DNA from 4 places in the Agrobacterium sp. DKPNP3 genome. Region 3 is predicted to be linked to each of the others. Evidence: riboswitches for the same ligand, from Rfam matches in the RefSeq annotation. Region 3 holds a riboswitch; each other region holds the start of a gene.
The links. A riboswitch is a leader RNA that binds a small molecule or an ion and turns the genes downstream of it on or off. The one in region 3 is predicted to bind thiamine pyrophosphate.

Region 1 (7,579 bases), on a different contig from region 3:
GCGTGCAAGCTCGATGCGCTGCGGCGTGTTGGGGTGGCTGGAAAGGAAATCGAGGCTCTGATCGTTTTCAGGGTCGGCCGAGGAAAACCGCGCATAGGCCGCCATGGAATCCAGGAACCGAGGCGAAGCAAAGGGGTCGTAACCCGCCTCGCCAAGCATGCGCACGCCGATGACGTCCGCCTGCAATTCCTGCTGACGGGAAAACGCCGCGAGCCGCAGCTTACCGCGCGCCAGAGCCTGCTTGCCGGCGAGATCGCTCGAAAGCACCTCGGCGACGACGCGGCTGGCAATGACCTCCGCCTCTTCGCGGCGTTGGCGTTCGATGCCATGATTGGCGGTGACGTGGCCCATTTCATGCGAAAGCACGGCTGCCACTTCAGATGCATCGTTGGCAAGCGCAAGAAGCCCGCGCGTCACGTAGAGATACCCACCCGGCAGCGCAAAAGCGTTGATGGCTGGCGAGTTCAAGATGGTAATGCGGTAAGACTGCTGCGGATTCTCCGAGACGGCCGTCAGCGCCCCCGCAATGCGGGCGACAAGCCGCTCCGTCTTCGCATCGCGATATTCGCCACCGTAGCTCGCCACGATGCGCGGATGCTCACGCGCGCCCATCTGGGCACGAGGATCGTTCTTCTGAACCTGTTCCACGGTCTGCGGATTGTCCGAAGGACGCAAGGTGGATTGGTAGGCAGGACTGAACAGGGACTGGCAGGATGATAGCAACACCGCGGACGCCGCCAACGCGGAACAGGCAGCAACCATTCTCCCGGAACGGCGACGTCCTGACCGGGAAATGAGCCCCCCCTGTGCAGTCATGCTATTTCTCATTCTCTCTGCCTGCCCCTAACGTTCCTGATCATCCGTTAATTGCAGACCAGAATAACAGATTCGCCCCAAAGGGCGATGAATGCCAAAACGGTAAAAACGATCCATCCAGTGCGGAATATTCCTGAAGAACCCAATACTTCCCATCTTTTCTCGGGCAACAACTAGAAACTGGCAAGTGCAAATTCGCGTCATTGAAGTCACCCGAAGCGATTGCCAGCGGCACGCGTCGAAAATAAGGCGGTCACCCGTTCAGGAAACTGTCAACCGCCTTCACATTTTGTGTGACAAAGAAATCTTGGGTCGACCCCGTATAGACAACGCGGCCTTGATCAAGAAAAACCACCTTCTGCGCCAGCTTTTTGATGTCTTCGGGATGGTGCGTGACAATAATCACTGTGTTTTTTGTTTCATGATGCAAGTCGAGCAGGAGCGACGTCATGCCGGCCCGCAGGCCCGGATCGAGGGCCGCAAAAGGCTCATCAAGCAGCATGACCGGCTTTTTCCTCACCAGTGCGCGCGCCAGCGCCGCTCTCTGCCTCTCTCCGCCGGAAAGCGTGCCCGGCAGGCGTTTGTCGAACCCGGTGAAACCGACCCTTGCCAGTGCCACCTCGATCCGTTGCCGGTCTTCCGGTCGCAGTCGCAATCCAGGGCTCACACCCAAAGCAACATTGGTGAAGATATCGAGATGGGCGAAGAGATTGTTGTCCTGAAAGATCGATGAGACCGGTCGTTCGGAAGGATCAAGGCCTGTTGCATCACGCCCATCGATCATCACGCGACCGGAATCGGGTTCCTCGAAACCGGCGACGAGATTGAGAAGCGTCGATTTGCCTGAACCCGATGCGCCGACGACCGCAATGATTTGCCCTTGCGGGAAGGTGCAGTCCAGCCGGAAATCCTGCGTTCCGAGTCGCAGCCTGACCTCCTCCAGCTTCACTGCGAAATCTTTCTCCGTCATATGTTGGCCCTTGCGGATTGGGATTGTCGTGAGACGCCGCCCGCGGCCAGCAGCAGGCAGACGACCCCGAGAAGGAAGGCATAACCGGCCGCGTCGTTTGTCCGGTAGCTGCCCATGCTGCTATAGACCAGCCAGGGCAATGTTACAAAATCCTCCGAACCGAACAGCGCGACCGCGCCGAGATCACCCAGCGACAGAGCCATGGCGAAGGAGAACGCCATGGCGAGCGGTCGCCACAGGACCGGCAGATCGGCAATCCTTAATCGCCTCACGCCCTCAAGGCCAAGACTGGCAGAAAGCCGACCAGTGCGCAGGAAATGACTGGCAAAGGCTGGCTCCAGCACCCGCATGGCAAGCGGCAAAGCCATCAGCACGTTGATGAGCGCCACGAGAAAGGGCGCCTGAAAGGTGGCATCGCCAATACCGCGCAACAGCAAAAACCACCCGCTGCCCAACACGACCGGTGGCACCAGCAGCACGAGCGAAGACCCGGCACCAAACATGGCCGACAGGGCGCGCAGGGGCCGCCACACCCGCCGCCTCAAGCCTATCGCCTGACGCGCGCCGATGATCGCCACGCAGCAGACGATGACGAACGTCGCCGAAAGCATGGCGATTGCAAGGCTGGTCATCGCCGCCCGCCGGAAAATTGGCGCGGACAGAAGGCGCGGCAGGTCGGAACTCAGTCCCGAGACGGCGATGGCGATAAGCGGCAGGCTAATGAAGAGAACGGCAAGAGTGATAGCCCCACCATCCCATAGATGGACACCAATGCCCCGGCCGTCGAACCGGCGAAGGGGCCGGCCAAGCGACGGAATCTCGGCCTCAGCGGAAGGAAGGAGCGCAAGAAGGCCAAGGAGAATGGCGGTGAGCGCAATTTGCAAGACAGACAGCGCGATCGCCCGCTGCGGATCGAAATCGAACCGCAGGGCCTGATAGATCGCCACCTCAAGTGTGGTGGCGGCCGGTCCGCCGCCCAGCAGCAGCACGAGCGTGAAGCTGGTCGCGCACAACATGAAAACGAGGCCGGCGATGCCGGGCATGACCCGAGCGACCGCTGGCCATTCGATAAAACGGAAAGTCGAAACCGGCCCCATGCCGAGACTTGCCGCCATGCGCCAATATTCGCCCGGAATCCGCTCCAGCGTCGCCAGCATCAGCCGGATCGAAAGCGGAAGATTAAAGAACACATGGGCGATGAGGATGCCGGAAAGACCGTAAATGCTGAACGGCTCGTCAAGGCCGGCGGACGTCAGGACGGTGTTCAACAACCCCTGCCTGCCCCAGATGGTGATAATGCCGAAGGCGCCGACGATGACAGGCAGCCCCATCGGCACCGCCATCAGCCTGATCACCCAGATCCGCCCGGGAAAGGCCCGGCGTCGGCCAAGCGCCAGCGCTACCGGCAGCCCCAAGACAATGGAAAAAACCGTAGAGAGCGTTGCCTGATATAGTGTGAAACGCAGGATACGCAGCGTATAGGGATCCATCACCCCGGCGGCCGATCCTCCCGCATCGAAGGTAAAAAGGGCTGCGACAGCGAGCGCCATGAACAGGAAAACGGCGGCAAAAGCCGCCGTTCCGAGGATGATCGACCGTCGATAATCCCGACGCAACATCATGCGGAAGCGTGCCTCTTGCTCAGTTCATGCTCATGGCGGCAAGCCATTCGTCGATCCACACTTTGCGGTTCTTCGCCACCTCTTCCGGATCCATCAGAAATGTCTTCTGCGGCACCACAAGCTTTGAAAACGCCTCCGGCAGCGGCTTGGAGGTGGCCGCGGCCGGCATCATCCAGTTGTTTTCGGGAATGGCATCCTGAAAGCCCGGCGTGAGCGTGAACGCAAGGAACTGCTTTGCCAGCTCCTTGTGCGGCGCATTTTTGAGAAGGCCGGAAACCTCTATCTGGATGTAGTGACCTTCAGAGAACGGCGCGGCTTGGTACCGATCAGTTTTTTCAGCAACCATGTGATAGGCAGGAGAGGTCGTGTAGGACAGCACCATCGGCACCTCACCCTTGGTGAATAGGCCATAGGATTCTGACCAGCCCGGCGTGACGGTCAAAATGCGCTTTTTAAGCTTCGCCCAGGCTTCAGGGGCCTTGTCGCCATAGACGGACTTTACCCACAGCAGCAGCCCAAGCCCCGGCGTGGAGGTGCGGGGGTCCTGAATGACGATTTTTTGCGAAGGATCCCCTTCCACCAGCTCTTTCAGGCTTGCCGGCGGTATCTTGACGGTCTGCGTGTCGTAGATGACGGCGAAGTGACCATAGTCATAAGGCACAAAGACATCGTCCTTGTAACCGCCCGGCACCTTGGCAGCCGAGGCGTCAATTCCGCTGACATCAAAAAGCCCGGTCTGTTTGGCTTCCGCGATGAGATTTGTGTCGAGACCAACCACGACATCGGCTTTGGACCCAGTGCCTTCGAGCTTTAACCGGTTGAGCAGCGCGACACCATCCGCCACACCGACGAAATTGACCGTGCAGTTGCAGACCGTCTCAAAAGCTTCCTTCACTTTAGGGCCTGGACCCCACTCCGAAACAAAGCTTTCATAGGTATAAACAGTGAGCTCTTGTTTGTCCTGCGCCTCAGCAAAACCGAGCAGAAGCAGCAAAGCGACGATGACAGAATTCGGAAAAAAACGACGGCGCACGGGCATCTCCTCAAACAAAAAGGGAAATAGCCGCCTGTCCAAAAGCCGTCTAATCCCTCCGCCGGTATGAACCGGATCAGGTTCTTCGGGTTGGCAAGCCTCTCAGCCTTCTGCACAAAAGCGCACAAGACACCCCGTTAGATCAAGATGATGGTGTAGTCCCCTCGCCTTATCTTGGCAAGATGGCTCGTCTCAGCCCTGCTGCGTCATATGCACGAGTTCCCAGACATGCCCGTCGGGATCCTGGAAGCTGCCGGCATACATGAAGCCGTGGTCCTGAACCGGCTTCCAGCCGTTGCCACCAGACGCGAGGGCCGTTGCGATCATCCGGTCGATTTCCTCGCGGCTGCCGGCGGAAAGACAGGTTAACACCTCGGTGCTGCTTTTGGCGTCGGCAATCTCACCGTTGATGAAATCGCGAAAACGCTCTTCCTGAAGAAGCATCACGAAGATGTTCTCTTCTACGATCATGCAGAGCGTGCGGTCGTCGGAATATTCCGGATTGAAGCTGAAACCGAGTGCCGTGAAGAAGTTTCTCGATACTTCGATGCTCTTGACCGGCAGGTTGACGAAAATCATGCGCATTTCAGACCTCCTCCATGAAGAGCGGGCATAGAACGTCAATTCCGCCTGTGTGTCAAAGCGCGGATGGACCAGTTACGCTGCATCAGCCCTCCAGCTCCTCGCGCAGCATCTCAAGCTCCAGCCATTCCTCTTCCATGGCCTCCAGCTTGTCACGCAGCTTTTCCATTTCCTGCGCCAGTTTGTTGAAGGTCGTCTGGTCCTTGGCAAAGAGTTCCGGGTCAGCCATACGCTGTTCCCGTTTTGCGATCTCTTCCTGGGTCTTCTCAATCTCCTTCGGCAGATTTTCGAGCGCGAATTTCTGCTTGAAGGAGAGTTTACCCTTCGTCTTTGCAGGCTCCTGCGATGCCGAGGCGGAAGATGACGCTTTCGCCTTTTCCTGCTTCTCCGCCTTGCGCTTTTCGTCCGCAGCACCCTTGCGCTGCGCCATCATGTCAGAATAGCCGCCGGCATATTCGATCCAGCGCCCGTCAGGCTGGTCGGGATTAACAGGCGCGATCGTGGAGGTCACGGTGCGGTCGAGAAAATCGCGGTCGTGGCTGACGAGGATGACCGTGCCGGAGAAGCCGGCAACGATTTCCTGCAGGAGGTCGAGCGTTTCGATATCGAGATCGTTGGTGGGCTCGTCGAGGATCAGAAGGTTGGTCGGCCGCGCCAGAATACGCGCGAGAATGAGGCGCGCGCGTTCGCCACCGGACAGGTTGCGAATGGGCGTGCGGGCCTGTTCCGGCTGGAACAGGAAATCTTTCATGTACCCCGTCACATGCTTCAACTCGCCGTTAACGAGCAGGTTTTCCCCGCGGCCATCGGTCAGATAATGCGCGAGCGTATCGTTCGGGTTGAGATCCTCGCGCTTCTGGTCGAGCGTCGCGATCTCCAGATTGGTGCCGAGCTTCACCGTGCCGCTATCCGGCTCGAGCTGGCCCGTGAGCATCTTCAGGAGCGTCGTCTTGCCGGCACCGTTGGGGCCCACGAAACCGATGCAGTCACCGCGATGGACACGCAGCGAAAACGGCGCGACGATGACGCGCTCGCCATAGGCCTTGGTGATGCTGTCGGCCTCGATGACGAGCTTGCCGGACTCTCGACCCTCCGTCACGGTTGCCTGGACGGAGCCCTGCGGCCCCTTATGGCCGCGATATTCCGCGCGCATTGCCTGAAGCTCGCCGACGCGACGCATGTTGCGCTTTCGCCTTGCGGTCACACCGTAGCGCATCCAGTGTTCTTCGCGCTCGATGGCCTTGCCGAGCTTGTGCTGCTCCAGCTCTTCTTCTTCCAACACCTTGTCGCGCCATTCCTCGAAATGGGCAAAGCCACGGTTGAGGCGGCGCGACTGGCCGCGATCGAGCCAGACGGTGGAAGTCGAGACCTTTTCGAGAAAGCGACGGTCGTGCGAAATCAGCACCAGCGCACTGCGTGTCTGCTGCAACTCGCTTTCCAACCATTCGATGGTCGGCAGGTCCAGATGGTTGGTTGGCTCGTCCAGCATCAGAATATCGGGTTCCGGCGCCATGACGCGGGCCAGGGCCGCCCGGCGGGCCTCGCCGCCGGAAAGGCTCTCCGGATTTTCCTGTCCGGTGAGGCCAAGATGTTCGAGAAGATAGGTGACGCGATAGGGATCGTCGCCGGGCCCGAGCCCCGCTTCGGCATAGGCCTGAACCGTATCGTAACCGGCAAAGTCCGGGGCCTGTTCGAGATAACGGATCGTCGCGGCCGGATGCCGGAACACCTCGCCCGACTGCGCCTCGACGAGACCCGCGGCAATCTTCATCAGCGTGGACTTGCCCGAGCCATTGCGTCCGACAAGGCAGATGCGGTCGCCCGGCTCTACCTGAAGATTGGCGCCGTCGAGCAGCGGGGTCACGCCGAAGGTCAGCTTGATGTCATCGAGTTTCAGAATTGGGGGTGCCAAGGCATCAGGCTCCGGTCAGATCATAGGGGCGGGCAAGCACGATGGCTTTTCCGCTTTTCAGCGAGAAATGCACGAGCCCGCCATTCGCGACATTGGAAATAGTGCGGGAAGAGCCGAAAGCAAGCGCAAAATCGTCCAGCGGATAGCGCACATTGCCGATATCGAGCCCCTCAAGGGCCGTAAAGCCGGCAACAGAGAACAGCGAAGCGGGCGGCAGATCGATATCCATCGAACCGGGGAGCAAGGGGCGTGCCTCTTCTTCGCCGGATGTCAGTGTCACTTCAAGACCACGCTCGGCGAGCGCCACCGCATAAAGAAGGTGCTGAAGTGCATGGTCGCTGCGTGGGCCGCCCAATGCGCCAACGAGCACCAGCGACCGAGCGCCGCGGGAAAGCGCCTCCGAAACGGCAATCTCCCCATCCGTCACGGCTTTTGCGGCCGGATACGGCTGCCGTTTGACATCGGGCCAGGTGTCGAGCAGCGCCTGATTGGCGGAATCGAAATCGCCCACCCACAGTTCGGGTGTTAAACCAAGCGGCGCGGCATGGCGCATACCGCCGTCGGCAGCGATCACGCGGCTATTCGCGACGGCCTCTTTCAGGCGATCGGTAACCGTCACATCGCCGCCAAGCAGAATGGTAAAA
Region 2 (8,134 bases), on a different contig from region 3:
CTGCGACGATCCGCAAACCTCATGGGACAGAGCGGTCGCGGCAGGGGCAAACCCACTGACGCCGCCAACGATCAGGCCTTTGGGCCAGGTTGCCGGCCATGTCCGCGACCTGAACGGCGCTCTGGTCGAGCTTTGCTCCGACATGAAAGGATCGCCTGAGGAGCCGATATGCAGCCCACAATAGCTTCACCTATACTGACTACATGTTTGATGGCAGGCTTTAACGAACAGAGCTTGTTTGGCTTACCAAAATCCATTTCATCTCGACGTGCTCGTTTTCAATTATGGCTCGGCCGCGGCTCCCACGAGCGGTAGGTTAAGTTCGAGCATGTAGAGAGATGTTTTACATCGAGCAGGTGGTGGCTTGTATCAGATAACTTATACCATGAATGCGCGAGACTATGCGGCTATGACACGTGTTCTGACGAAGCGGTCTCTGGCAAGGAATAGCTTGGCGTTCGTCCTTTGGCTATTTTCCCTATGGTACTTGATCGGTCTACTCACAGATATCGTCAATCCAAAGCTCATGGCAACATTTCTTTATGCCAGCAGCTTCTACTTCTGGATCTTCCTCGCCATCATAGCAGTGTCCATCCTGCTTTCTTTTTTTAATCATTGGCTCGCTGCTGGAATATCCTTCTTTTACTTCCGGCAGATCGCTTCTGCAGGTGCGACACTGACCTTAACCATGAGCGAGGGGGGTGTTGAGAGCCAGTCGGAAGTCGCCAAAGTGAAATTTCCGTGGCGTGCCGTCAAACGTATTATTCATGAAGGCAATTATTTGATCATGGCGATATCGAGGCGTGAAGCGATCATTTTTCCTCGGCGCGGCTTCAATACGGATTCTGAATTTGAAGCAGCGTATCAATTCGCAGCGGACAGGCTTTCGGCGTATGGCTGATAAGATAGTAACCTCGTGACGGCGGCAAAGACTGCGGGTGCTGAAAAAGATGCCAGACGAACAAGCACTCTCACCAAACTCTGCACCTTCATGGAGCAAGAAATTTTCAGAGCGGGGTCGCTTCCTATCTCGTTATTCGTTCAATTAGAATTAAAGATCTGGACTGGTTTCATGCGCTTACTACGCCGTGTCCCATAATTGGGTTTAATCGTCTTGACGCTTTGTGATTCAATCTCCCTCGAAACGACATTCCACGCGCCGTTCCGAATTGAGGAACAAAACATGGGCTGCCGACCCAGTCGGCGGGCGTGGGTCAAGATCAATGCCCTGACGGCTCATGATCTGAGCCTTCCGATAGGGCGGAAGATGATCGGCATCTTTGGAAATCTGCAAATGGCGACAGTCGGAGCAGGCCTATTCGATACCATCATTGCAAGCCCGAGCATGCGAATTTTACGCAGCGTGGGACGATCACTACATTAATAGATGTTGGTGTCCAAAATATGTGATGCGATGCGGGATTGGTCAGCGACCGTAAACCGGGTGAATGAGTTGATAACGTCTACCCTTGCCCTCTTTCGGTGAGCGGTCGATCCGCGTGAATGCCACGAAGCCAACAGCTTGGTCGTTCTGTTCATTGACGTCGGTTGTCATTTGAGGATGAAGTGGAAGTCCGTGGCTCACAAGCGCAGCCCCGATTCCTCCCCAAGACGTTGGATCGACAAACAGAGCCTCTGTGTGGCCGCCATCGATCAGTATGGAGGCGAGTGGAGATTCACTAGCGTTAACAGCGAGCGAAAAAGGGGCTTGGGCACCCTCCTTCGTTTGAGCGCGGTGCTCCCGCGACAAAAGTTCTTGGGTTGCATAAAACGCTTTATTCCAGTTCCGGTTGCGCTTCTACGCTGATTGGCACGCAAGGTGAAACTTCAACTGCGCGTTCTTCATTTCCATCTTAGTCGCCTCAATCAATGATCGATGACGAGATTTCGGACAGCTGTTTTAAGGATATCAGACAGTTCTTGCGCCGCTTCGGTCGGATGATCTTGTTTGAACATTCTCAATTCGAGGTCCGGCAAACTCGGAAGACCATCGACAACTTTTTTTACTTCCGGTGGCACACGGTAGGCGGTGCGAACTGTCATGCCCAATCCAAACCTCAAAGCGCCCCAAACTCCAGCCAAGCTTGGGGTCGTCAATGAAAGGCGCCACTTGATCCTTGCGTCCTCTAACGCGCGAAGTGCAGCTTGTCGAAACAGGCAGGGATGTTCGTAGAGGACAAGAGGCAAATCGCCTCGCGGACCTCTAATAACGTCGATGTTCTCATCTTTGGCTAACCAGAATATCGGCATTGTTGCCAAAAGTTCTCCAGTCGCAGGGCGACGTGCTTCGCAGAAGGCAATAGCAACGTCCAGTTGACCTGCCTTCACCTCTTCCTCGAGTGCGTAATTTCGACCCGCACGAACTGCGACATGGGAATTTGGGCGGTTATTGGCAAATGCCGTAAGGGTAGCGGGCATGACATCTTCAAAAAAATCTTGCGGCAAGCCAAGCCGTATTGTTGGAGGTGCTACCGACGCACCCAAAGCCGCCGCTGCCTCATCGTGCATAGCAACGATCCGCCGTGCATACTCGAGAAGTGTTTCGCCTGCCTCGGTTGGCGCGAGACCGCGACCCTTCCGTTGAAACAGCGGATGGCCAGCCTGATCTTCCAGGCGTTTGAGTTGCATGCTGACAGCGGACTGTGAACGGCCGAGTTGAACTGCAGCACGCGCAAAACTGCCCAACTCGATGCCCATGATCATCATACGCAACGCTTCGATGTCGAATTGAGGCACCATCTACCCGATTCCCTGAAGTTGGATGTAGTATCTATCGAAATATTGTAATATTTGCTATAGGCGCCGGAACCTCGAAAAGCGTTAATGCCGCTGCGTTTGGAACCATCAACGAACGGCTGGAACGACCGAGGATTTTTGCCTGTTCGCGGGGCAAAAGATAGCTGGCTGCGTTGATTACGGTTCCGTTCGCGGAAAAACGGGCAGTGTCCCGACGCGGAACGAACTCGACCAGAATATACTCTTAAAGGTGCGGTTGGGAGATGCGAAAATGGCACTACTGATGATCCCAGGTTACATGCTGGACGCCGCACTTTGGCGCGAGGTTGAGCCAGATCTAGCCCCCTACGGCCCCATTGTTCATGCGGATCTTACTCAAGATAATTCCATCGCTGCCATGGCGCGGCGCGCCATAGCGAGTACCCCTTCTGAGTTCATTTTGATTGGTTTTTCGCTGGGAGGCTACATCGCCCGCGAAATCGCGCGGCAGGTTCCAGAGCGCGTGAAGGCGTTGATTTTGATCGCAACCTCGTCACGCGGGGATGGCGACCTGCGAGTAAATCGAAAAGAACCTATTACGCAGCATAACGCACCTGAGACCTTTAAAGGCCTAAGCAGAGCAGCGATAAACTCGTCGCTGCATCCCGATAATACAGGTCGCGATGACCTTGTCTCATTGATCCAAGCAATGAGCCGGCGCATCGGTTATGCTGCCTTTGAGCGGCAGTCGCTTCTCGTCCGACATGATGAGCGCGGCGAACTAGCAAAGCTAAAATGTCCTTGCCTCGTAATCGCTGGTGAGCAGGATAGACTCCGATCAAGAGCGGAAGCAATCGAGCTTCACCGAGGAATACCAGGGTCCACGCTTGCCGTCATCGAGGGAGCGGGCCACATGGTGCCACTGGAAGCTCCGAGGTTGCTGACAGCAACTATCTTGGAGTGGCTTTCCAAATTATCGCACTAAAAAACATGCGTAATTTCAAATTTGGGTGCCAGTGCTAACCGCCCGTAACTCGATTGCTATCGCCGGTCCGCGGTCGACTTTTGCTCCGCTGGCCCTTTGCCTTGCTTCAGCCGAACACAAGGCCACCATCGACAATGAGGTTTTGGCCCGTCACGGCCCTCCCCCACGGACTGACAAAAAATAGCACGGCATCTGCCGCCTCTTCCGGCGTGGTAACACGGCGCAGCGGCGTGCTGGCTGCGACCAGGTCGAACACTTCCTCTGGAGTCGCACTGCTCGCTGTTGTCGTCCGAAGCAGACCACCAGAGACCATGTTTACTGTGATACCGTCTGGCCCGAGTTCGGCCGCGGCGGTGCGGGTGAGCGAAAGGAGCGCGGCTTTAGCGGCGGTGTAATCGTGGTAGGGGACAACAGGATTCTGGAATAAGTTCGTGCCAATCGTCACGATTCGACCAAAGCCAGATGCTGCCATGCCGGCTCGCACCGCCTGTATCAGGTTAAGCGCGCCCTTTAGGGCGGTATCGAGTTGCCCCGCCATGTCCTGCCATAAGAGATCGCTGAGCTTAGGCCGCGCATCTCCATTGAAGCTGAAATCGGTCAGTGCATTGTGCACGACCGTTGTTGGTGCACCGAACCCATCAGTCACCTCGGCAACCAATCGGTTGACGGCGTCTGTATCCCGAATATCGGCCTGGAAGGCGCGTGTTCGATCGCCGAGACGGTCCGCCAGCGCTTCGGCTTCCATTCGGCTGGTGCGATAATTGATAGCCACTTTTGCGCCTTCACGTGCGAGAGCTTCGGCAATCGCCGCGCCAAGGCCACGTCCGGCGCCGGTTACGATGACCGTCTGCTTACTGATATCAAGTGTCATGCCTTTCATCCTTCCTGATTGCGCTATAGCGCATGAAAATGTTGCCTCGGCCTATGGCCGGAACCGATGTGGAGCGTACCCACCTTGGCGACATAGGCTTTGGCAGCCGCCATCGCTTGGCTGAGTTGCCCCCCCGTTGGCGAGTTCGACGGCGAGCGCGCTGGAGAGGGTGCAGCCAGTGACGCGCGTATTAACTGCCTGAACTCTCGCTGCCTCGAACCAGACCGTGCTGGATGGGTCAGAGCCGGCGATCGAAAGAATGTCGCATATCACCCTTTGACCTTTCTGATTCGTTCCGCGATAAGCGCAGCCTCTGCGCGTGGATCCGGCCTGCCACATATGGCCGAAACGACTGCAAGCCCTTGGGCGCCCGCTCTAAACACCTCATCAACATGCCCGGCTTTCAGGCCTCCGATCGCCACCGACGGGACCGGGCATATTGAAATTAACCTGGCCAATCCGTCTAAGCCGATTGGCTGCTTGTGATCAGGCTTGGTCGGCGTTCCGAAGACAGGACCGATGCCGGCGTAGTCGACGAGATCGACGTCCACTGCGGCAGACAGCGTTTCCGTCTCGACGGAGAGGCCAAGGATCATGGAAGGGCCGATCAGTCTGCGGGCTCTGCGCGCATCCATGTCCTCCTGACCGATGTGCAGACCGTCGGCGCGGATAGTGATCGCCGCCTCGACGTCATCGTTAACTATGAGTAATGCGCCGGTGCCCGCCAGCGCTGCCTTCAGCGCGTGGCCGGTTTCGATTATCGCCGCCGTGTCGGCGTGCTTGTCGCGCAATTGCACGATCGTTGCGCCACCGGCTACCGCGGCGCGGGCCGTCTCTACCATGCCGACTTCGGCGCAGAGATCAGGATCGAGAACGAGATAGAGCGAGAGGTCGAAGCTTTTCATGCCGCACGAATCCTTGCCTGTCTGTCGAGCGTCGGGCCATCAAGGGCGGAAAGCGCGTCAAGGAAACGCCACGCAAAGGAGCCCGGGCCATCCGCTTGGCGCGCCGCGTTTTCGCCTGCCACTGCGAAGATGGTGAGCGCCGCGACAGAGGACACAAGCGGATCGGTCGGGAAAACCGCCGCTAAAGCACCAACGAGGCAGGTGAGTGAGCATCCCAGCGCCGTGACTGCAGGCATGAAACGCGACCCACCTTCGACAACGAAGGCCCGCTCGCCATCGGTAACGAAATCGATCTCGCCAGTGGCAGCGACGACCGCCCCGTGTGCTTTCGCGAGGATGCGGGCAGAGGACTGCGCTTGCTCTACCGGATCGCGGCTATCGACGCCTTGCCCGCGACTGGTGCCACCGGCCAAGGCAATGATCTCGGAAGCGTTGCCGCGAATGATAGTCGGGCGATGGGCCAGTAGCGCATCGACCGCCTGGCGTCGGAAACTCGTCGCATAGTGCGCCACAGGATCGAGCACCCAGGGCTTTCCAGCACGGTTGGCGGCATCTGCGGCGCTGCGCATGCCTTTCATCCAGCCTGCTGACAGCGTGCCGATGTTGATAGTCAATGCGCGGGCGATGCCTGCGAACTCGCTCGCTTCTTCCTCGGCATGGACCATGGCGGGAGAAGCCCCGGCGGCGAGCAGCACATTGGCGGCGATGTTCATTGCCACGAAATTGGTGATGTTCTGGACGAGCGGCGGATCGGCGCGTAGCGCCGTCAGTAGGCTTCCGGGCGAGGTCTGCTGCATGTTGCTCCTTTCGAACGGAGCAAGACGCGGGAGCGGAACGCAAAAGCCTGCGAAGATCCCGAGCGACTCCCTCCGCCAGCATTATCTGGTTCAGGTTCCAAGGGTACTTCTCAGCCCGCCTTTCGACGAACGCCCCTGTCTCTCAATGTGTTCGTTGTTGCAGAGAACCGAACGATTGTCACTTTAAAAAGCAGCCAGCCCGGCTGGGACTCAGCGAGTTATTGCAAGCTGGTTTATGTTGCTTCTTCATGATTGAAGTATGATTCCGACGACTCGGATTTCCCAGCGAGGAAGCTATAAATAGGATCGGGTTAGATCTCCTCAGGAAAAATCCTGCGCTATTTCTTTGCAAGGTTAGCGAGCATATCCTTGTGTGCAAGGCTGTGCATTTAAGTGCGTTGACTTCATGTGTCGTGGAAAACCGAGGCTAGCGTCCACGCTCTGCGCCCCCGTTGACCTGAATGATCTGCCCAGTGATATGTGCAGCCTCAGCAGAGGCAAGCCACCCAATCGTATGAGCGATATCTGCGGGGATGCCGGCCCGGCCGTTCATCGTTTCGGCAATCTTGGCCTGATGCAGCGCATCAGACAGAGCTGTACCAAAGAAGCCCGTCTCGGACACATAGCCGGGCGCAATTGCGTTGACCGTGATGCCTTTGCCGCCCAGCGACTTGGCAAGATCGAAACAGTAAGGATGCAGGGCTGCCTTGGCACCACCGTAGCAGCCATTTCCTGAGCCGCGATAGGCCGCGATCGAGCTCAGGAGAATGATGCGTCCTCCCGGAGACCGCAATTGTGGCAAAAGAGCTTCTGTGAGAAGGACAGCGGCAAGCGTGTTGTTGCGGAAATTGTCGTTCCAGCGGCGGGCCACACCCGCCAATCCGTCAGCATAGGTTTCAGCCGGAAATTGACGCAGCACGTGACCGCCCGCAGCGTTGACCAGCACGTCAAGGGTCGTAAGCCGGTCCGATAGATCAGCTTTAATGGCCTCAACCTCCGGCGCGTTTCCAAGATCACCCGCAATCACCAAGACATTCGGTGCCTGCGGAAACTCGCGCGCAATTGCAGCTGCGGCATCCTCCAAAACGGACTTCCTTCGGCCAATGATGGCCACTTGCGCACCGCGTTCCGCAAAATATCGCGCCGTCGCCAAACCGATACCGCTGCCGCCGCCGCTGATAACAACTGTTTTGGTCATGATGTAAGCTCCGTGGATGAGGTCGATTTGGTGTTCAGCCAGACCGGCGGCGATGATCCCAGTTTCGGGGCGGGAAGATCCCAGCCCATTGTGACGCCATCAATTGCAGCAGGCGGTCGCAAACGCCGCGCCGGTCCCCAACCGGTGCGCTCGATTGCATCCGACAAGTCTTCCTGCTGTTCTGGCAAGAACGCCGTCGTATCGGCGGATTGGTGGCCAGCGGACACCAGCAATTGTGCGGTGCGTGCCAGCGATGCGCGGGCTTCGAGGACGCGCCCGGTGCGCAGTCTTTCGGTCAGGCCTCGAACTACCGCGGCGGCCATCAAGTAACCTGTCCCGTGGTCGATGGATTGTCCGGGCAACGGCGTCGGGCGATCACGACCCATCAAACGCATGCCAGTATCGGCGATCCCGGTACTCATCTGAATGAGACTGTCGAAGCCGCGTCGTCCTTTCCACGGACCTGTCCAGCCATAGGCGTCAAGGCAGACGTCGATCAAGTTGGGATTGATTGCCCGACGCTGTGCCGGATCGAAGCCGAGGTCTGCCAGCGCCCCCGGTCGGTAGCCATGGACGATCACGTCGGCCCCGGCGATCAAATGGGAAAGTCGGTCGCGCCCTTCTGCGGTCTTCAGGTCAAGTCGCGCGCAGCGTTTGCCAAGG
Region 3 (8,134 bases):
ACTCGCAATATCGGCCGCGCGAAAAATGGCGGAAATGACTGCAACACCGTCCGCCCCCGCGTCAACGACGGCCGGTACACGCGCAAGATCGATGCCGGCGATCGCACCGACAGGCATTTCAGGCCGCGACTCCCTCAAAAACGCGCGCAGCGTCGAAAAACCATCGACGCCCACCGGCTTGTCCGGATTGACTTTGGAGACTGTTTCAAACACGCCACCAATGCACGCGTAATCGACTGGCATGGAAGCCGCCCGTTCGGCGTCCGCGCGGTTCTTGACGGTAAGGCCAATGATCGCCTTTTCCCCCAGGATGCGTCGTGCAGTCTGCGCATCCATATCGTCTGCACCGAGATGAACCCCATCCGCGCCGGAGGCGAGCGCGACATCCACCCGATCGTTGATGACCAGAGGCACACCTGTACCGGCAATCGCCGCCTGAATGGCGCGGGCATTGTCGATCATGTCCCGGGTCGAACCATGCTTGTCGCGATATTGCAAAATCGTTGCCCCGTTGAGTGCTGCCGCCAGAGCAAGCTCCGGCAAAGGCGCAACATCGCCGAGGCTTGCGTCGACCAGCGCGTTTAGACGGTAATCAACCTTGTTCATTCTCTATCCTCGCGTGGTTGATGATGGCGTCACCGGAAATCTCGGAAAGCGCATCCAGAAAAGCCGGTTCGAAAGTGCCCGGGCCGCGCGCCTGTTTGGCGGCGAGTTCGGCGCAGACGCCTGTCACGGCAAGGGCAGAAGCCGCCGCCGCCAGCGCGTCTTTCTCCACCGCCATGAAGGCGGCGATGACACCGCCCGAGAGGCAACCCGTACCGGTGACCTTTGCCATCCAGGGGTGGCCGTTAACGATCCTCACGCTGCGCGTTGCATCGCCAAGATGATCCACAGGACCGGTCTCGATCCTGACGACGTTGGGGACGTCGCCGATCAGGGTCATTTCGGCGTGATTACCGCGTACAACGGTAGGGGAAAGCGCAATGAGTTCGCGCGCGAACGCCAGCCGCGAGGGCGAATAGTCGACATGCACGGGGTCGACGATCCACGGCTTGCCAGATGCATTTGCGATTTCGATCGCGATGCGAATGACCTTACGTCGCTCCGAATCCAGCGTGCCGAGGTTGACGGTCAACGCATCCGCCCTGGCAACGAAGCTTTCGATTTCCTCGAGTGAGGTCGTCATGGAGGGAATGCCGCCGACGACGGTGATGCCGTCGGCGGTGAATTTTTGCACCACGGTATTCATCAGGCAATGGACGCGTGGGCGCGTTTGCCGCACGCGGTCCAGAATTTCGGCGGCCTTTGCCGCTGTCGGGAAATCGCCGCTCATGGCTGTTGCAACTCCACGGCAATATCCTCCGCTGCGGGGGCCTGCTTGATCAGCTGCATCTGCTGCATGAAGGCGCCGAAACGGGTGTATCGGGTGCGGTCGAGTGCTGCCGGGCGCTTCGCAAAACGCGGCAGCGTGTCGAAAAAGGCCTGCTTGTTCAGCGCGTCATCAAGGTTCGGATAGGCCTTGATGAAGAGTTGCCAGGCCTCCTGCGGATGGTTGGTAATGTAGATCGCGGCCTGTTCGACAGCAGAAAGAAAACGCGGCAGGCGGCTGTCTTTGGTGAGGTCGCGATGAGTGACGAAGATCAGCTCGTCATAGGCAGGCACCCCGTTTTCTTCGGGAAAGAAAGATCGTCCTTCATGGCCCTCTAGCTTCATCTGAGTCAGTTCGAAATTGCGGAAACCGCCAAGCGTGGCGTCCACCTTGCCGGCGATCAGCGATGGCGAGAGTGAGAAATTGACATTGACGAGTTCGACATCGTCCTTCGTCAGCCCGTCTTTCTCCAGCATGCGCTTCAGCATCGCATCCTCGAACCCGGAAACGGAAAAACCGACCTTTTTGCCTTTCAGGTCCTTCAGGCTCTTGATCGGCCCATCGGCGAGAACCGTAACGGTGTTGAGCGGTGTTTCCACCAGCGTGCCGAAACGGACGAGCGGCAGGCCGGCTTCGTGGTCGAGATAAAGGTTCGGCTGGTAATGTACGCCGATATCGGCCTGTTTCGCCGAGACGAGGCGCGGCACTGCGGAGGGATCGGCTGGCGGCACCAGTTCCACTTCCAGCCCGGCCTCGGTGAACAGGCCGCGCTCCCTGGCTATCACCATCGGGGCATGATCAGGGTTAACGAACCATTCAAGCAACACAGTCAGCTTCTCGGCGGCCTCAGATTGCATGGGCGCAAGCACGCTTGCCGCGGCGATGGCGATGGAAAGAAGCGTTCGTTTCATGGTGCCGACAGTCTCCGGAAATATCTGAATGGAATGGTGTGTTCTGTTTCCTTGGCCCAGGGGGCCAGATTGGCTGTCGCCCGGTCGACGATCAGCCTGAGCAGCACGGCCATGACGGCCAGAATGAGCATGGCGGCGAACATGGTATCTGTCTGCATACGGGCATTGGACTGGATCATGACGAAACCAAGTCCCGCCGATGCGCCCACCCATTCGCCGATGACGGCGCCGAGCGGGGCGAGTGGTGCGGCGACCCTCAAGCCCGAAATCAGCGAGGGCACTGCCAGTGGCACGCGCAGCCGTGTGAGGATCTGCCAATGGCTCGCCTGTGTCAGCGAGGCGGCGTCGAGGATGGCGCGGTCCGTGCGGTTGAGGCCATCGGTGAAAGCCGAAGCGACGGGGAAGAAGATGATAACCGCGGTCATCACGACTTTCGAGGCCATGCCGAAGCCGAACCAAAGGACAAGGATGGGAGCGAGCACGAAGACCGGAAAGGCCTGTAAGACCAGAACCATGGGCCAGACAAGCCGCCCAAAGCGCGGGGTGGCCGCAATCGTGAAGGCAACGAGAATACCAGCGGCAACGCCTGCCGCGAGACCGAGCGCCATTTCGCCTGATGTCACCATGGCCTGGCCGAACAGGAAACCGGGCTGTCGCCAAAAGGCGGCGGCGACATCGGCGGGCGGTGGCAGAATATAACGCGGCGGCGCAAGCAGCCATGTTCCCGCCTGCCAGAGAAGCAGCAGAAGACCGACACCATTCAGCGCATGGGTGGCACGCATGAGCCGGTCCTCAGACGCAAACGCACCACGTGCGAAGGGAGGAAGTGTTCAGCGTCATCGTCGTCTCCAGATGTGACGATCACATAGATCAAGCATAGCGGAGAAGAGAATGGGCAGCCCCTTGAAGGCGCGACAGTTCCGTTCCTACGCCGGCATGACCCGGATCAGGTTCAAGGGTCCGGCTCGTCGCCATCTCAGCACCGTCAGGTGCTCCCCTCGGAAGAGCTTGTTTTGTAAGACATGATCTAAAAATGTCAACGGCTCCGCCGACAGATCATGGGTCTTCTATATATTACTTAAATATAGTTATTAGTAATATCGGATTTATTGGTAATTAGTTATATAGATAAACTATATCGCAACGACACTGAAATAAACCTCATCCGAATTCTGATAATTCGGAGCTGATCTTGAAAAACATCTGGCGGGACAAGTCTGGAAACTTTGCGATTCTGAGTGCTCTGCTGATCATACCGATCATCGGATCCGCCGGCGTTGCGCTGGATGTCGTTCGAGCCATGAGCGTGAAATCCGATCTTCAGATGGCAGCGGATTCTGCGGCTCTGGCCGTGGTTGCGGAAAGTTCAGCCAGTGCCGAGGCTGCACGGCGAATGGCCAGCAACGGCGTCGTTTCGGTTGGAAAGGAAGAGGCTGAAGCTTTTTTTCACAGCAATCAGCGGGGGAACCCGGAATATCGCCTATTGGAGCTCGATATACAGGTGAAGAAGAATAACACCGTGATCGAATCGTCATTGAGTTTTAAGGCTTCGCTTAATACAACGCTCTCCAGAGTCCTGGGAAAGGATTTCCTGACTGTCTCCGGCAACGCAACTGCCAAATATGAGACGGAAACCTATACCGACTTCTATCTGCTGCTCGACAACTCGCCTTCCATGGGCGTCGGCGCAACGCCCGCCGATGTGGCAACGATGAAAGCCGCCCTCGGTTGTCAGTTCGCCTGCCATGTCACGTTGGCGGACGGATCTTCCGATCCCAACAGCAGCTATTTCCGGCTCAAAAACAAGGATCCGCAGGCGAAGGGATACATCAACGCGACGACGCGCATCGACGTGGTTGCAAAGGCGACTGCGAGTTTGATGGACACAGCTCAGGACACGCGCAAAAAACCTGATCAGTATCGCATTGCTGTCTACACTTTCGGAAAGACAGCAGAGGATGCCTTTTTTAACAAGGACCTTCCGGAGATTGTCTCGCGTACCTCGGATTTGCAGGCGGCCAAAAAAAAGATCAGAGGAATTGAGTTGATGTCAGTTCCAGGCCACAATTATAAAAGCGACCAGCATACGAATTTCGACCGTGCACTGACGAGGATAATACCGAAGATGGGAACGTCGGGAAATGGCGCGAGTTCCGCTACACCTGAAAAAATCCTTTTCTTCGTGTCGGATGGCGTGGCCGATGCTGCAAAAGCCGCATGTACCAAGAAAAAGATTTGGAATGGACGCTGCCAGGAACCCATAGACACCAAGCTGTGCGACAACCTCAAAAAACAAGGCTTCCGTATTGCCGTGCTTTACACAACGTATCTGCCGCTTCCTGGTAATCAGCACTACGATAATTGGATCGCACCATTCGAAACGGAGATCGGCCCACGCATGCAAGCCTGCGCCTCCCCTGGCCTGTTTTTCGAAGTCAGCCCCTCGCAGGGTATCAGCGAGGCCATGTCGGCGCTTTTTAAGAAGGCGATCAGCTCGCCACGCCTGACCGGGTGATGACCAGCATAGCGGAAGGCTTATCGGATCGACATTTAGTTATTTAGGAAATTAGATTTATCGAAAATTAGTTATCCTTCGAAACTGCCTTTCAACGGTCTTTTTCTAAGTTCTGTCTCCAAACGCTTTGGGGGCAAACTTGAAAAATATCTGGCAGGACAGATCGGGTAATTTCGGAATTCTAACTGCTTTGCTTTTGGTGCCGCTCATCGGTACTGCTGGCGTTGCGCTGGATGTAACGCACAGCATGACCGTAAAATCCGACCTGCAGAGGGCGGCGGATGCGGCGGCTCTGGCGGTGGTCTCCGATAGCTCGTCAAGCGTTCACAAGGCAAAGGAGATGTCCGCAGATGGCGTCATTACGCTTGGCGGCGACGAAGGCGCCGCATTTTTCAGAAGCAATGAGCGAGCCAATCCCGACTATTCGCTTTTGTCTCTCGATATAGAGGTGACAAAAAACGGCAATGCGATTGTGTCTTCCGTCAACTTCAGGGCCTCTGTCGATACCACGCTTTCCAAGATACTGGGAAAAGATCTCTTCACGGTTTCTGGCTCTGCCACCGCCAAATATGAAACGGAAACCTACAGCGATTTTTACGTGCTTCTGGACAACACGCCGTCCATGGGTGTGGGCGCGACCCCGACCGATGTCGCCACCATGGTCGCAAATACGAGCGATAAATGCGCTTTCGCCTGTCACATCGTGAAGGACGGTGTGGTGGATACCAACAGCTATTACTACAAGGCAAAACGTCTCGGCGTGACCACGCGCATCAATGTGGTCGCAAAGGCGACAGCGAGCCTTATGGATACGGCGAAGTCCATGCGCAAAAGCAGCAATCAATATCGTATGGCGGTCTATTCCTTTGGAGAAAAAGCCGAAGATACGAAGCTACTTGAAGTCGTGCCACTGACATCGGATCTGGCGACGGCGAAGAAGAAAGCCGCCGAAGTTGACCTGATGTCTATCCCCAAGCAGGGATTCAACAACGACCAGCAGACGGATTTCGACCGGGCGCTGACCCAGATCGGGGACAAGATCGGTAACTCCGGCACAGGCGCGAGTTCGGCGAGTCCGGAGAAGATCGTCTTCTTCGTGACCGATGGCGTCGGCGATAGTTACAAGCCCTCGACCTGCACCAAAAAAACGACGGGCGGTCGCTGTCAGGAACCGATCGACCTCAAATATTGCACGAAGCTGAAAGAAAAGGGTTTTCGCATCGCCGTGCTCTACACCACCTATCTCCCGCTGCCGACCAACGACTGGTATAATAGCTGGATTAAGCCGTTTCAGTCGGAAATCGGCACACGCATGCAGCAATGCGCTTCGCCTGGCCTGTTCTTCGAGGTCAGCCCGTCGCAGGGTATCAGCGACGCGATGACCGCGCTTTTCAAGAAGGCCATCACGTCACCCCGCCTGACGGGGTGACGCAAGGGGCAAAGCCTTTTTTAGTCGATGGTGCGAAGCCGTTCGAATAGCTGACGGTGATTGCTATCGGCGCGATAAAATACCGCGGGCTCGCCGAGTGGCGCTTCGACGGATATCTCCCGTCCGCCCAGATAATGCGCGCCGCTCCAGAGATGAACCCATTCGCCGTCACCCGGAAGGTAGAGCGAGCGTTGCGTTTCGCCCGCCTTCCAGACCGGTGCGACCAGCATGTCCTCGCCATAGAGATAGCAGTCCTGAATGGCATAGGTCTGCAACTCGTTCTCGTAATGCAGGAAAAGCGGCCGCTGCACCGGCAGGCCCGTCTTTGCCGCTTCGGCGGAAAGCGATTTCAGATAGGGAGCGAGCGCGACATAGATCGCGCTCATGCGGGCGAAATGGGAAAGAACCGCTTCATCCTGATCGATCTGCAGGTTGTCGCGCGGTCTGTTGCCCTCGTGGGTGCGCATAACCGGGGTGAAGGCGGCCATCTCCGTCCAGCGCATGATGAGTTCCGCCGTCCGCACATTGCCGAAAAGGCTGGTGTAGCCGCCAATATCGGAGTGGTGGTAGGCGTTGCCCATGAGCCCGGATGAGAGCGCGCCGCAGATGACGGTGACAAGGCCGTCGTGACGGGAGAAATCGACCGACTGGTCGCCGCCCCAGATGAGGGGGCAATGGGCCTGCACGCCGGTGAAGCCCGCGCGCATGAAGAACAGGGCTTCGCCGGTCTTGCCGCGGCTTTCCACGGCTTTCGCATTGACCTCGGCCCAGAGCGTGGGCCAGGCATTGTGCATCAGCTTGGCGTCGACGCCGTTCGCAAGCTTGATATCGATCGGCAGATATTCGCCGAAATCGGCCATCCAGCCCGAGAGGCCAAAATCCAGCATATTCTTGCCGATGATCGCCTCTGCAAACCAGTCAGCGGCAGCCGGGTTGGTGAAGTCGACCACGCCGCAATCGAACTCGCCAAAATCCACCAGCGCCGTTTTGCCCTCGGCGTCGGTGGCGAAATAACCGGCCGCTTCAGCGACAGGAAAGAGCGGGCCGTCGACGCAAAGATAGGGGTTCACATAGCCGAGGAACCGGACGCCCTGATCCGCAAGCTCGGCGATTTTCTGGCGCAGATGCGGGTAACGGGTTTCGTTTGCCTGCCAGTCCCAGAACAACCGCGCGCCGAAGGATGTCTGGCGAAGTCCCACCCAGTCCTCGCACCAGAGGCCTGAAACCTTCGTTCCGGCAGCGCGGATTTTTTCCAGTCTGGCGAAAGAGTTGACGCCATCCTTTAAACCGATGATCGCGCCATTATAGACCCAATCAGGTAATTCGGGTTGCCGCCCGAACCGCAGCGACAGGGCTGAAACAATGTCTGTAAACCGGTCACCGGCGAAAAGCTCGATTTTTTCGGGGATGGCCCAAATCTCGATCTCGTGGAAATCGCCATTGCGGAAATCGAAAACGGAATAGGCGCTCGTTTCTACGTGCAGGGCATATTTGCGCGAAGAGAGGTAGGTGGGCTGCGGATAGTTGGTGTTGTAATAATCGCCGCCGGCCCTGCCGCTGACGTCGGATTTGAAGGTGATTTCGGTCGTCTTGTCCCGGCCGACGCCCGGTTCTGAGGTCCAGAGCGGGAAACGGCGGCCGCGCATGTCGAAATAGGACATCTGTTCGCCTCCGCCCCAGACGTGCTCATCCGATTCAGCAACGACACGCAGCCAGAGGCGGTTGATAGTGTCGTCCAGCGCTGTCATGCGAATTGCATGACCGTCCAGTGTCAGGCGCAGGCGTGGCACCTGACCCTTCTCAGATGAGAGCGTTACTGCGCCGTCGCTGACTTCGGCATACCGCAGGGCAGTCCTTTCGATGACGTAGTCTTCGATATCGAAATTTCCGCGGTACATCTCCATTCGCTC
Region 4 (8,134 bases), on a different contig from region 3:
CGATCTTATAGGTGATGACACCGACCTTCACGTCGTTACGATCGGGCAGGCCAAGATGTTCCTTCGGCGTAACATAGCAGAGCATCGCGGTACCGAACCAGCCGATCATCGCCGCGCCGATGCCGGATGTGATGTGATCGTAACCCGGCGCAATGTCCGTGGTCAGCGGTCCCAGCGTATAGAAGGGCGCCTCACCGCAGGTCTTCAGCTGTTTGTCCATATTCTCCTTGATCTTGTGCATCGGTACATGGCCGGGGCCTTCGATCATCACCTGGCAATCCTTGGCCCAGGCGACCTGCGTCAACTCGCCCAGCGTTTCCAGCTCGGCGAACTGCGCAGCGTCATTGGCGTCGGCGATCGAGCCGGGACGCAGGCCATCGCCCAGTGAGAAGGAGACATCGTAAGCCCGGCAGATGTCGCAAATCTCCTCGAAATGCTCATAGAGGAAGCTTTCCTTGTGGTGATGCAGACACCACTTGGCCATGATAGAGCCGCCGCGCGAAACGATGCCGGTGACACGGTTAACGGTCAGCGGAATGTAGTGCAGCCGCACGCCGGCATGGATGGTGAAGTAATCCACGCCCTGCTCCGCCTGCTCGATCAGCGTATCGCGGAACACCTCCCAGGTGAGATCCTCGGCAATGCCGTTGACCTTCTCCAGCGCCTGATAAAGCGGCACGGTTCCGATCGGCACCGGCGAATTGCGGATGATCCATTCGCGGATATTGTGAATGTTGCGGCCAGTCGACAGGTCCATGACGGTATCCGCACCCCAGCGGATTGCCCACACCATCTTCTCAACCTCTTCCGCCATGGAGGAGGTGACGGCGGAATTGCCGATATTGGCGTTGATCTTGACGAGAAAATTGCGGCCGATGATCATCGGCTCAAGTTCCGGGTGATTGATGTTGGCAGGGATAATGGCACGGCCGGCCGCCACTTCCTGACGCACGAATTCCGCCGTGACATAATCAGGAATATGCGCGCCGAAACTCTCGCCGTCACGAGCGAGCTTCTCCTTCGCTGCCTCACGCCCGAGATTTTCGCGAATGGCGATGAATTCCATTTCCGGCGTGATAATGCCGGCCCTGGCATAGGCAAGTTGCGTCACCGCCTTGCCCTCGGTCGCTCTCAGCGGCCGATGACGCACGGCAAATTCAGGCGTCAGGCGCTCGCCAGTAGCAAAACCGTTGTCCTCCGGCTTGACGTGCCTTCCCTCATAAGCCTCGACATCGCCGCGGGCGACGATCCACTCGTGACGCAGACGCGGCAGACCCTTTTCGATCAGGACAGGATGGGAGGGATCGGTATAGGGACCCGAGGAATCATAGACAGTGACCGGCGGTTCGCCGGCCGTCGGGTGCGCGGCGATTTCGCGCATCGGCACGCGGATTTGCGGATGCAAAATGCCCGGCTTGTGGATTTTCGTGGAAGCGGCATGCGGCCCGGTTGTGACGGAGAGAGGGATGGTCTTGGCAGCGATATTCATCTTGAGGCTCCAAAGTTTGACAGTGGAGACCCAGTTCGAGCCGGAATGATGGAAAATACCTGGGTGCCGACACGAAACGCCATGCGCCCGCCCGCCTTCAGGTCTTTGCACCGTCCCTACGCCAGTATGAACTGGATCAGGTTCAACGGGTCACTGCGCATGAAAGCAGAATCTCAGCCCCTTGACGGGACACCCCTGGTGAATGGCGACAGGAAAAAACACCCCCGGCCTTTTGTCAAGACCACGATCCGCGCTTGGCAAAGATGCCCAAATGGCGCATTCTTCCGTTAGTTGCAATTAACCTATTGGCTTAGGCGAATATTATCGTTTGCGTCGTAACGATAAGCACAAACCATCCTGATGTGAGATTCATGGGAGATACGTCTGAATGAACGCGACTATACGTGAAATACTGGCGAAATTCGGCCAGCTTCCAAGCCCCGTCGATACGATTGCAGATGACGCCGATCTTTACGCGGCTGGCCTTTCTTCCTTTGCTTCCGTGCAATTGATGCTGGGAATAGAAGAGGCATTCGACATCGAGTTTCCGGATAACCTGCTGAACCGCAAGTCATTTGCCAGCATCAAGGCCATTGAAGACACCGTTAAGCTCATTCTGGATGGTAAAGAGGCAGCCTGATGAACGTGACCGTCGCGCCGCAGGATAACACGCTGTCCGCGCGCGCGGGCCGTGTCGCAATCGTAGCCGCCAAGCATGCGGATGACGTCGATGTTGCCGGTCGGTTTCCACAGGAAGCCATCGACGCATTGCGTGCAGAGCGCTTGCTCGGCATCCAGATACCCTCTCCTCTCGGCGGCGAAGGCGCGAGCCTTCAGGAGATCGCCAATATCTGCGCCCGGCTCGGCCAGGCCTGTTCAGCGACGGCGATGATCTTCGCCATGCACCACATCAAACTTTCCAGTCTTGTGGAACACGGGGTGGACAGCGCCTGGCACACCGGCTTCATGCGCCGGGTGGCCGGTGAGCAACTGCTGCTCGCCTCGGCCACCACTGAAGGCGGCATCGGCGGCAACCTGCGCAATTCGATCTGCGCGATTGAAGTCGAAGGCGACAGCTGCCAGCTGGAAAAGGATGCGACCGTTATCTCCTATGGCAGCAATGCCGACGCGATCCTCATCACCTCGCGCGCCCACAAGGATGCAGCGCCCGCCGATCAGGTGATGACCGTCTTCCTGAAAAACCAGTACACGCTCGAAAAGACCCACACCTGGGATACGCTCGGCATGCGCGGCACCTGTTCGGACGGCTTCCTGTTTCGCGGGCAAGCGCCGGCAGCGCAGATTTTCCCGAAGCCCTTCGCGGAAATCGCTGCACAATCCATGCTTGCAAGTTCGCATCTGCTGTGGAGCGCCGTCTGGTACGGTATTGCCTCCGACGCGGTGCTGCGCGCCCAGTCCTTCGTCAGGGCCGCAGCCCGCAAGTCGCCCGGCACCGCCCCTCCCGGCGCTATTCGCCTTGCGGAGGTTTCCAGCAAGCTGCAGGTGGTGAAGTCCAACGTCATCGCTGGCGTCAAGGCCTATGAGGACACCAAGAGCGACCCGGAAAAGCTGATGTCCATGGCTTTTGCCGTCGCCATGAACAACGTGAAAATCTGCTCTTCGGAAACCATTCTTGAAATCATCGATCACGCCATGCTGGTCTGCGGCATCATGGGCTACAAGAACGGCACGCCCTATAGCCTTGGCCGACACCTGCGCGACGCGCATTCCGCACGCCTGATGATTTCCAATGACCGGATTCTCGGCAATTCCGCCAACCTCCTGCTGGTTCACAAGCAGGACACGAGCCTTTTGGGATAAGACCATGGACATGCAAACATCGTTCCTCGATCGACTGTTCGAAGAAGGCCTGCTGATTGAAACGGGTGTGGATGGTCTTTATGGCCGCAGTGGCCAGTTTGAGGACGTCATTGCCGCATTCGAGCGGCTGATCGACCGAACCGGTGGTGCCGACGGTGCCGAGGCCATCCGTTTTCCGCCCGGCATCAACCGCGCTTACTTCGAAAAAAGCGGTTACATGAAGAGCTTCCCGCAGCTTGCCGGCACGGTCCATTCCTTCTGCGGCTGCGAACTGGATCATGTCAGCCTGCTGAAAACCATGGATGAGGGAGGCGATTGGACCAAGGACCAGAAAGCAACCGACATCGTGCTGACGCCAGCAGCCTGCTATCCGCTTTACCCGACAATCGCCAAGCGCGGCGCGCTTCCCGCCGGCGGCGGTCTCTATGACATCCAGTCCTATTGCTTCCGCCACGAGCCCTCCAGAGACCCCGCGCGCCAGCAGCTTTTCCGCATGCGCGAATATGTTTGCATGGGCACCGAGGCGAACGTCACCGAATTCCGCCAGACCTGGATGGATCGCGGCGTGGAGATGATGAAAGCGGTCGGCCTTGAGGTCACCATCGATATTGCCAACGATCCCTTCTTCGGCCGCGCCGGCAAGATGCTCGCCAACAACCAGCGCGACCAGAACCTGAAATTCGAACTGCTGATCCCCGTGACATCAACGACCAACCCGACGGCCTGCATGAGCTTCAATTACCATCAGGATGCCTTCGGCCAGAAATGGGGCCTCAATCTCGCAAACGGCGAGGTCGCGCATACTGCCTGCGTCGGCTTCGGGCTTGAGCGCATCGCGCTTGCACTGTTTGCCCATCACGGCCTGGACGTGAAGGCATGGCCTGCGCCTGTCCGGGAAACGCTCTGGGGCTGATCATTCATGCGGCAGATTTTTCCCGGTCTCGATCCAAAAAACTATGTGCAGCATCCACTCCATTCCTCCGAGAGAATGTGGCCGGAGACCAATTGCTACATCGATTTGTGGATCGAGGTGCTGGCCTCGAAGGGCTTGGCCCCGGAAGCCATGTTCGGGTTCACCCTGACGCAGGATTTCGAAGGCGACCAGTTCACCTTTTTCAAGGTGCCGTTGGAGGATCTGGAGGCGCTTTATGGCGTCCGCGCCACCGAGCTTGCGATCTTCGACACAGTGGAAAACCACATCGAGGCGCAACTGGAACGCGGCCGCATCTGCCTCATCGAGATGGACAGCTTCTACATGCCCGACACCCATGGAGTGGGCTACCGGAAAGAACACGGCAAGACCACCATCGCCATCAACCGGCTTGATCTCGACAAGCGGGAGCTGGACTATTTCCACAATGCCGGCTTCTTCCACCTCTCTGGCGAAGACTTCGACGGGTTGTTCCAGCATCATCTCACGGAGACGGACCCGCCCTTCCTGCCCTATACGGAATTTGCCAAATTCGCGGACAATAATCCTTCGCCGGCGCATAGTCGAAAGACTGCCCAACGGCTGCTGAATTTTCATTTCACAAGGCGGCCCTCGACCAATCCGGTAAGGGCATTCGCAAAGGTATTTCCGACCCAGGTTGAAAAGGTCGCCGACCGGCCTTTCGGTTTTTTCCACAAATATGCCTTCAACACGCTGCGCCAGCTTGGCGCCAATTTCGAATTGTTGGCAAGCCATCTCGAGTGGCTGGATAAGGACGACTATGCAGCAGCGAGGGACCACGCCCTGCGCATAGCCGAAGTCGCCAAGACCGTGCAGTTCCAGCTCGCGCGCGCCGTCACGCGCCGCAAGTTCGATGCGCTGGCTTCAGTGCTCGATCCGGCCGCCGATGCCTGGGATGGCCTGATGGAATGCCTTGGCAAAAAACTGACCGATGCCAGCGAGGCAGCGTGAGGATTTACCTGCCGGGCGAAAGCGAAGAGCTGCTGAGCGAGGGCTGGACGCTGACGCTGACATCGGCCGATGCCTTTGAGACCCCATCCGATATTCCCGCCTCGATCGAAGGCCTTCATGTCTCCGTTCCAGGGACCGTGGCGCAAGCCTTGGAAACGGCCGGAAAATTCGACCGCCTTGCTCCACATCCCCTCAATGACAGGGATGCCTGGTATCGGCTGACGATGATTTCAGGCGCCCGTGAACGGGCCACCCTGCGCTTCGATGGTCTTTCCACCATCGCTGAAATCTTCCTGAACGGTGAGTTGATTGCCGCTGGCCAAAGCATGTTCGAAAGGCTGGAAGTGCCCGTCGAACTGACAGGCGCCGACGAGCTTGCGATCTGCTTCCGGGCGCTTGCCCCACGGCTCGAGAAAACCGGTCCCCGCGCCCGCTGGCGGCCGCAGATGATGAATAGCCAAGGGTTGCGGCTGGTCCGCACCACCGCGCTGGGTTACATGCCTGGCTGGTGCCCGGAAATCCACGCCGCCGGTCCGTGGCGGCCCATCAGCCTGATACGGCAGAACGCCGTACTCTCATCGCTCCAGTCTTCGCTCCAGGGCGATGGAACGGGAATTATCCGCATCACACTGCAAACGCAACGCCCGATAGAAACGGCAAAGCTCGTCTGCGCCGGTTGCAGCGTCGATCTCTCTGCGGACGAAAGCGGCAAACTTTCGGGGGAACTGCGGCTGCCAGAGGTCGAACGTTGGTGGCCGCACACTCACACCCAACCGGCTTTGCATGACGTTATTGTCGAGCTGGATGGCGCACAACATCATCTCGGCCGAACCGGTTTCCGGCAGATCGAAGTCGATCGGGGCGAAGACGGCAATGGTTTTGGCCTGAAGGTGAACGGTCAACCCATCTTCTGCCGAGGCGCGGTCTGGACGACGGCCGATATTGTACGCCTCCCCGGCACGAAGCAGGATTACGAGCCCTGGCTCAGGAAAGCAGCCGAGGCAGGCATGAACATGATCCGCATCGGCGGAACCATGGCCTATGAGACGCCGGAATTTTTTGCGCTTTGCGACGAACTCGGCATCATGGTCTGGCAGGATGCGATGCTCGCCAATTTCGACTATCCGGCAAAAGACGAGAGCCTGCGCCAGCATATCGTCACGGAAATCGCGCAGTTCCTGGAAGCCACCGCACTTTCCCCATCGCTTGCCGTTTTCTGCGGCGGCAGTGAAATATATCAGCAGGGCGCGATGCTCGGCCTGCCGGAACAGATATGGAAGGGAATGCTGACCGAGGACGTGCTGCCAAGCCTCCTCGCAGAAAAACGGCCGGACGCAGCCTATGTTGCAAACTCGCCCTCCGGCGGTGCATTGCCTTTCTTCCCCAATGCGGGCGTTGGCCACTATTACGGCGTCGGCGCATATTGCCGGCCGCTGGAAGATGCCCGCCGGGCAAATCTGCGCTTTGCCGGCGAATGTCTCGCCTTCTCCAACATCCCTGAACAGCAGACGTTGGACAGATATCTTCCCGGCGTCGCCGTGCATGATCCACGGTGGAAGGCCCGCACACCGCGCGACCGTGGCGCCTCCTGGGATTTCGAGGATGTCCGCGATCACTATCTGAAGCTGCTTTATGACGTTGAACCTGATGTCCTGCGCCGCGAAGACGGCGGCCTTTATCTCGACATGTCCCGGGCCGCGACGGCAGAGGTCATGGAGGCGACTTTCGCCGAATGGCGGCGCAGCGGTTCCTCCTGTCAGGGCGCTCTGGTCTGGACATTGCAGGACCTCGTTCCCGGTGCGGGCTGGGGCATCATCGATGCCTCGGGCAGGCCGAAGTCGGTGTGGCACGCCCTGAAAAGGGCATTTCGCCCCATTCAGGTCAATCTGCTCGATGAAGGCACCAATGGGCTCGATATTCAACTCATCAACGAGACCGGCAAGGCCGTCGAGGCCATGCTCGAACTCACCTGCCTGCGGGACGGCAATCAGCCCGTCGTTCATGCCAAGCGATCAATTACGCTGCGACCGCGACAGAGCCAGACCATTGCTGCGACCGACCTGTTCGGCGCCTTCTTCGACACGACCTATGCCTATCGCTTCGGCCCGCCGTCCCATGACGTCACGGTTGCCAGACTTCGCGATGTCGCGACCGGACAGATCCTTGCCGATGCATTCCATTTTCCGCTCGGCCGCAAGAAGGCGCTGCATGCCGCAAACATTCAGGTCACGCTCCGTGAGACGAGCGGCAGCTGGCACATCGACATCGGCGCAGACCGGCTGGCGCAATCCGTCCACATTGCGGCGGACGGTTACCACGCCAGCGAAAACTGGTTCCACCTCGCCCCGGGCGAAACCAGAAGAATAGGCCTCGTGCCGGATATAGCGACAGTCGGAAGCCCTCCATCAGGAGAGGTGATGTCACTGGGCTCCAGCCGCCGGTTTTCCTTCTAGGGCGAGCCGCCTCACCGCATCAATGAACGTTGCCTTGGCTTCTGGCGTCGACAGGTTGTGGTCAGCGTCGGGAATGATCGTCAGCGATACATTCTGATAGACGGACAGCCCCCTGCCATCGGCATCGAAATAATACTGGAAGTGCTCAAGACCGTCATCGTTTTCGCTGTAGAGCAGATGAACGGCGGTATTGTTCGCTTTCAATCTGTCGAAAGCACCATAAACGGCGCGCCCTTCCTCGCTGCCCCGGCGGAAAAGCCTCGCGGTTTTTGTCGAAAGCCGCTTGAGCGTCGCCTTGACGATGTTCAGCCCGGCGCTCACCACGTCGACGTCGCCGCTGATGAGGCGCTTGAACGTCGCACCCTGTCGAAAACGCTGGCTGTATTCCCCAAAGGACCGGGGCCGCTTATGCAGCGCCTCGTCCACAGAGCGGCCCTTGCGCCAATGGAAAACAACCGGATTGACGGC

Region 1: linked by a shared signal. The riboswitch ahead of thiB (thiamine ABC transporter substrate binding subunit) and the one ahead of ACUTJJ_RS12140 (ABC transporter permease) in region 3 are both predicted to bind thiamine pyrophosphate.
Region 2: linked by a shared signal. The riboswitch ahead of thiM (hydroxyethylthiazole kinase) and the one ahead of ACUTJJ_RS12140 (ABC transporter permease) in region 3 are both predicted to bind thiamine pyrophosphate.
Region 4: linked by a shared signal. The riboswitch ahead of thiC (phosphomethylpyrimidine synthase ThiC) and the one ahead of ACUTJJ_RS12140 (ABC transporter permease) in region 3 are both predicted to bind thiamine pyrophosphate.

What each region holds. Positions count from the first base shown of each region.
Region 1 covers NZ_JBQYSN010000023.1:814-8,392, forward strand. Annotated here, with positions in the region: gene ACUTJJ_RS09025 (M48 family metalloprotease) at 1-762, opposite strand, end outside; gene ACUTJJ_RS09030 (thiamine ABC transporter ATP-binding protein) at 1,070-1,786, opposite strand; gene thiP (thiamine/thiamine pyrophosphate ABC transporter permease ThiP) at 1,783-3,408, opposite strand; gene thiB (thiamine ABC transporter substrate binding subunit) at 3,428-4,441, opposite strand; TPP riboswitch at 4,478-4,588, opposite strand; gene ACUTJJ_RS09045 (VOC family protein) at 4,634-5,026, opposite strand; gene ACUTJJ_RS09050 (ABC-F family ATP-binding cassette domain-containing protein) at 5,109-6,935, opposite strand; gene ACUTJJ_RS09055 (thiamine diphosphokinase) at 6,940-7,579, opposite strand, start outside.
Region 2 covers NZ_JBQYSN010000013.1:27,921-36,054, forward strand. Annotated here, with positions in the region: gene ACUTJJ_RS05985 (VOC family protein) at 1-184, shown strand, start outside; gene ACUTJJ_RS05990 (YcxB family protein) at 410-901, shown strand; gene ACUTJJ_RS05995 (LysR family transcriptional regulator) at 1,867-2,739, opposite strand; gene ACUTJJ_RS06000 (alpha/beta fold hydrolase) at 3,008-3,700, shown strand; gene ACUTJJ_RS06005 (3-oxoacyl-ACP reductase) at 3,807-4,571, opposite strand; partial or broken gene ACUTJJ_RS06010 (bifunctional hydroxymethylpyrimidine kinase/phosphomethylpyrimidine kinase) at 4,595-4,793, opposite strand; gene thiE (thiamine phosphate synthase) at 4,841-5,476, opposite strand; gene thiM (hydroxyethylthiazole kinase) at 5,473-6,273, opposite strand; TPP riboswitch at 6,324-6,420, opposite strand; gene ACUTJJ_RS06025 (SDR family NAD(P)-dependent oxidoreductase) at 6,701-7,471, opposite strand; gene ACUTJJ_RS06030 (CoA transferase) at 7,468-8,134, opposite strand, start outside.
Region 3 covers NZ_JBQYSN010000036.1:19,059-27,192, reverse strand. Annotated here, with positions in the region: gene thiE (thiamine phosphate synthase) at 1-606, opposite strand, end outside; gene ACUTJJ_RS12150 (hydroxyethylthiazole kinase) at 593-1,333, opposite strand; gene ACUTJJ_RS12145 (ABC transporter substrate-binding protein) at 1,330-2,280, opposite strand; gene ACUTJJ_RS12140 (ABC transporter permease) at 2,277-3,062, opposite strand; TPP riboswitch at 3,187-3,289, opposite strand; gene ACUTJJ_RS12135 (TadE/TadG family type IV pilus assembly protein) at 3,473-4,795, shown strand; gene ACUTJJ_RS12130 (pilus assembly protein) at 4,935-6,224, shown strand; gene ACUTJJ_RS12125 (alpha-glucosidase) at 6,245-8,134, opposite strand, start outside.
Region 4 covers NZ_JBQYSN010000005.1:79,180-87,313, reverse strand. Annotated here, with positions in the region: gene thiC (phosphomethylpyrimidine synthase ThiC) at 1-1,489, opposite strand, end outside; TPP riboswitch at 1,585-1,696, opposite strand; gene ACUTJJ_RS02815 (acyl carrier protein) at 1,878-2,129, shown strand; gene ACUTJJ_RS02810 (acyl-CoA dehydrogenase family protein) at 2,129-3,310, shown strand; gene ACUTJJ_RS02805 (amino acid--[acyl-carrier-protein] ligase) at 3,315-4,223, shown strand; gene ACUTJJ_RS02800 (DUF1839 family protein) at 4,230-5,213, shown strand; gene ACUTJJ_RS02795 (beta-mannosidase) at 5,210-7,666, shown strand; gene ACUTJJ_RS02790 (alpha/beta fold hydrolase) at 7,634-8,134, opposite strand, start outside.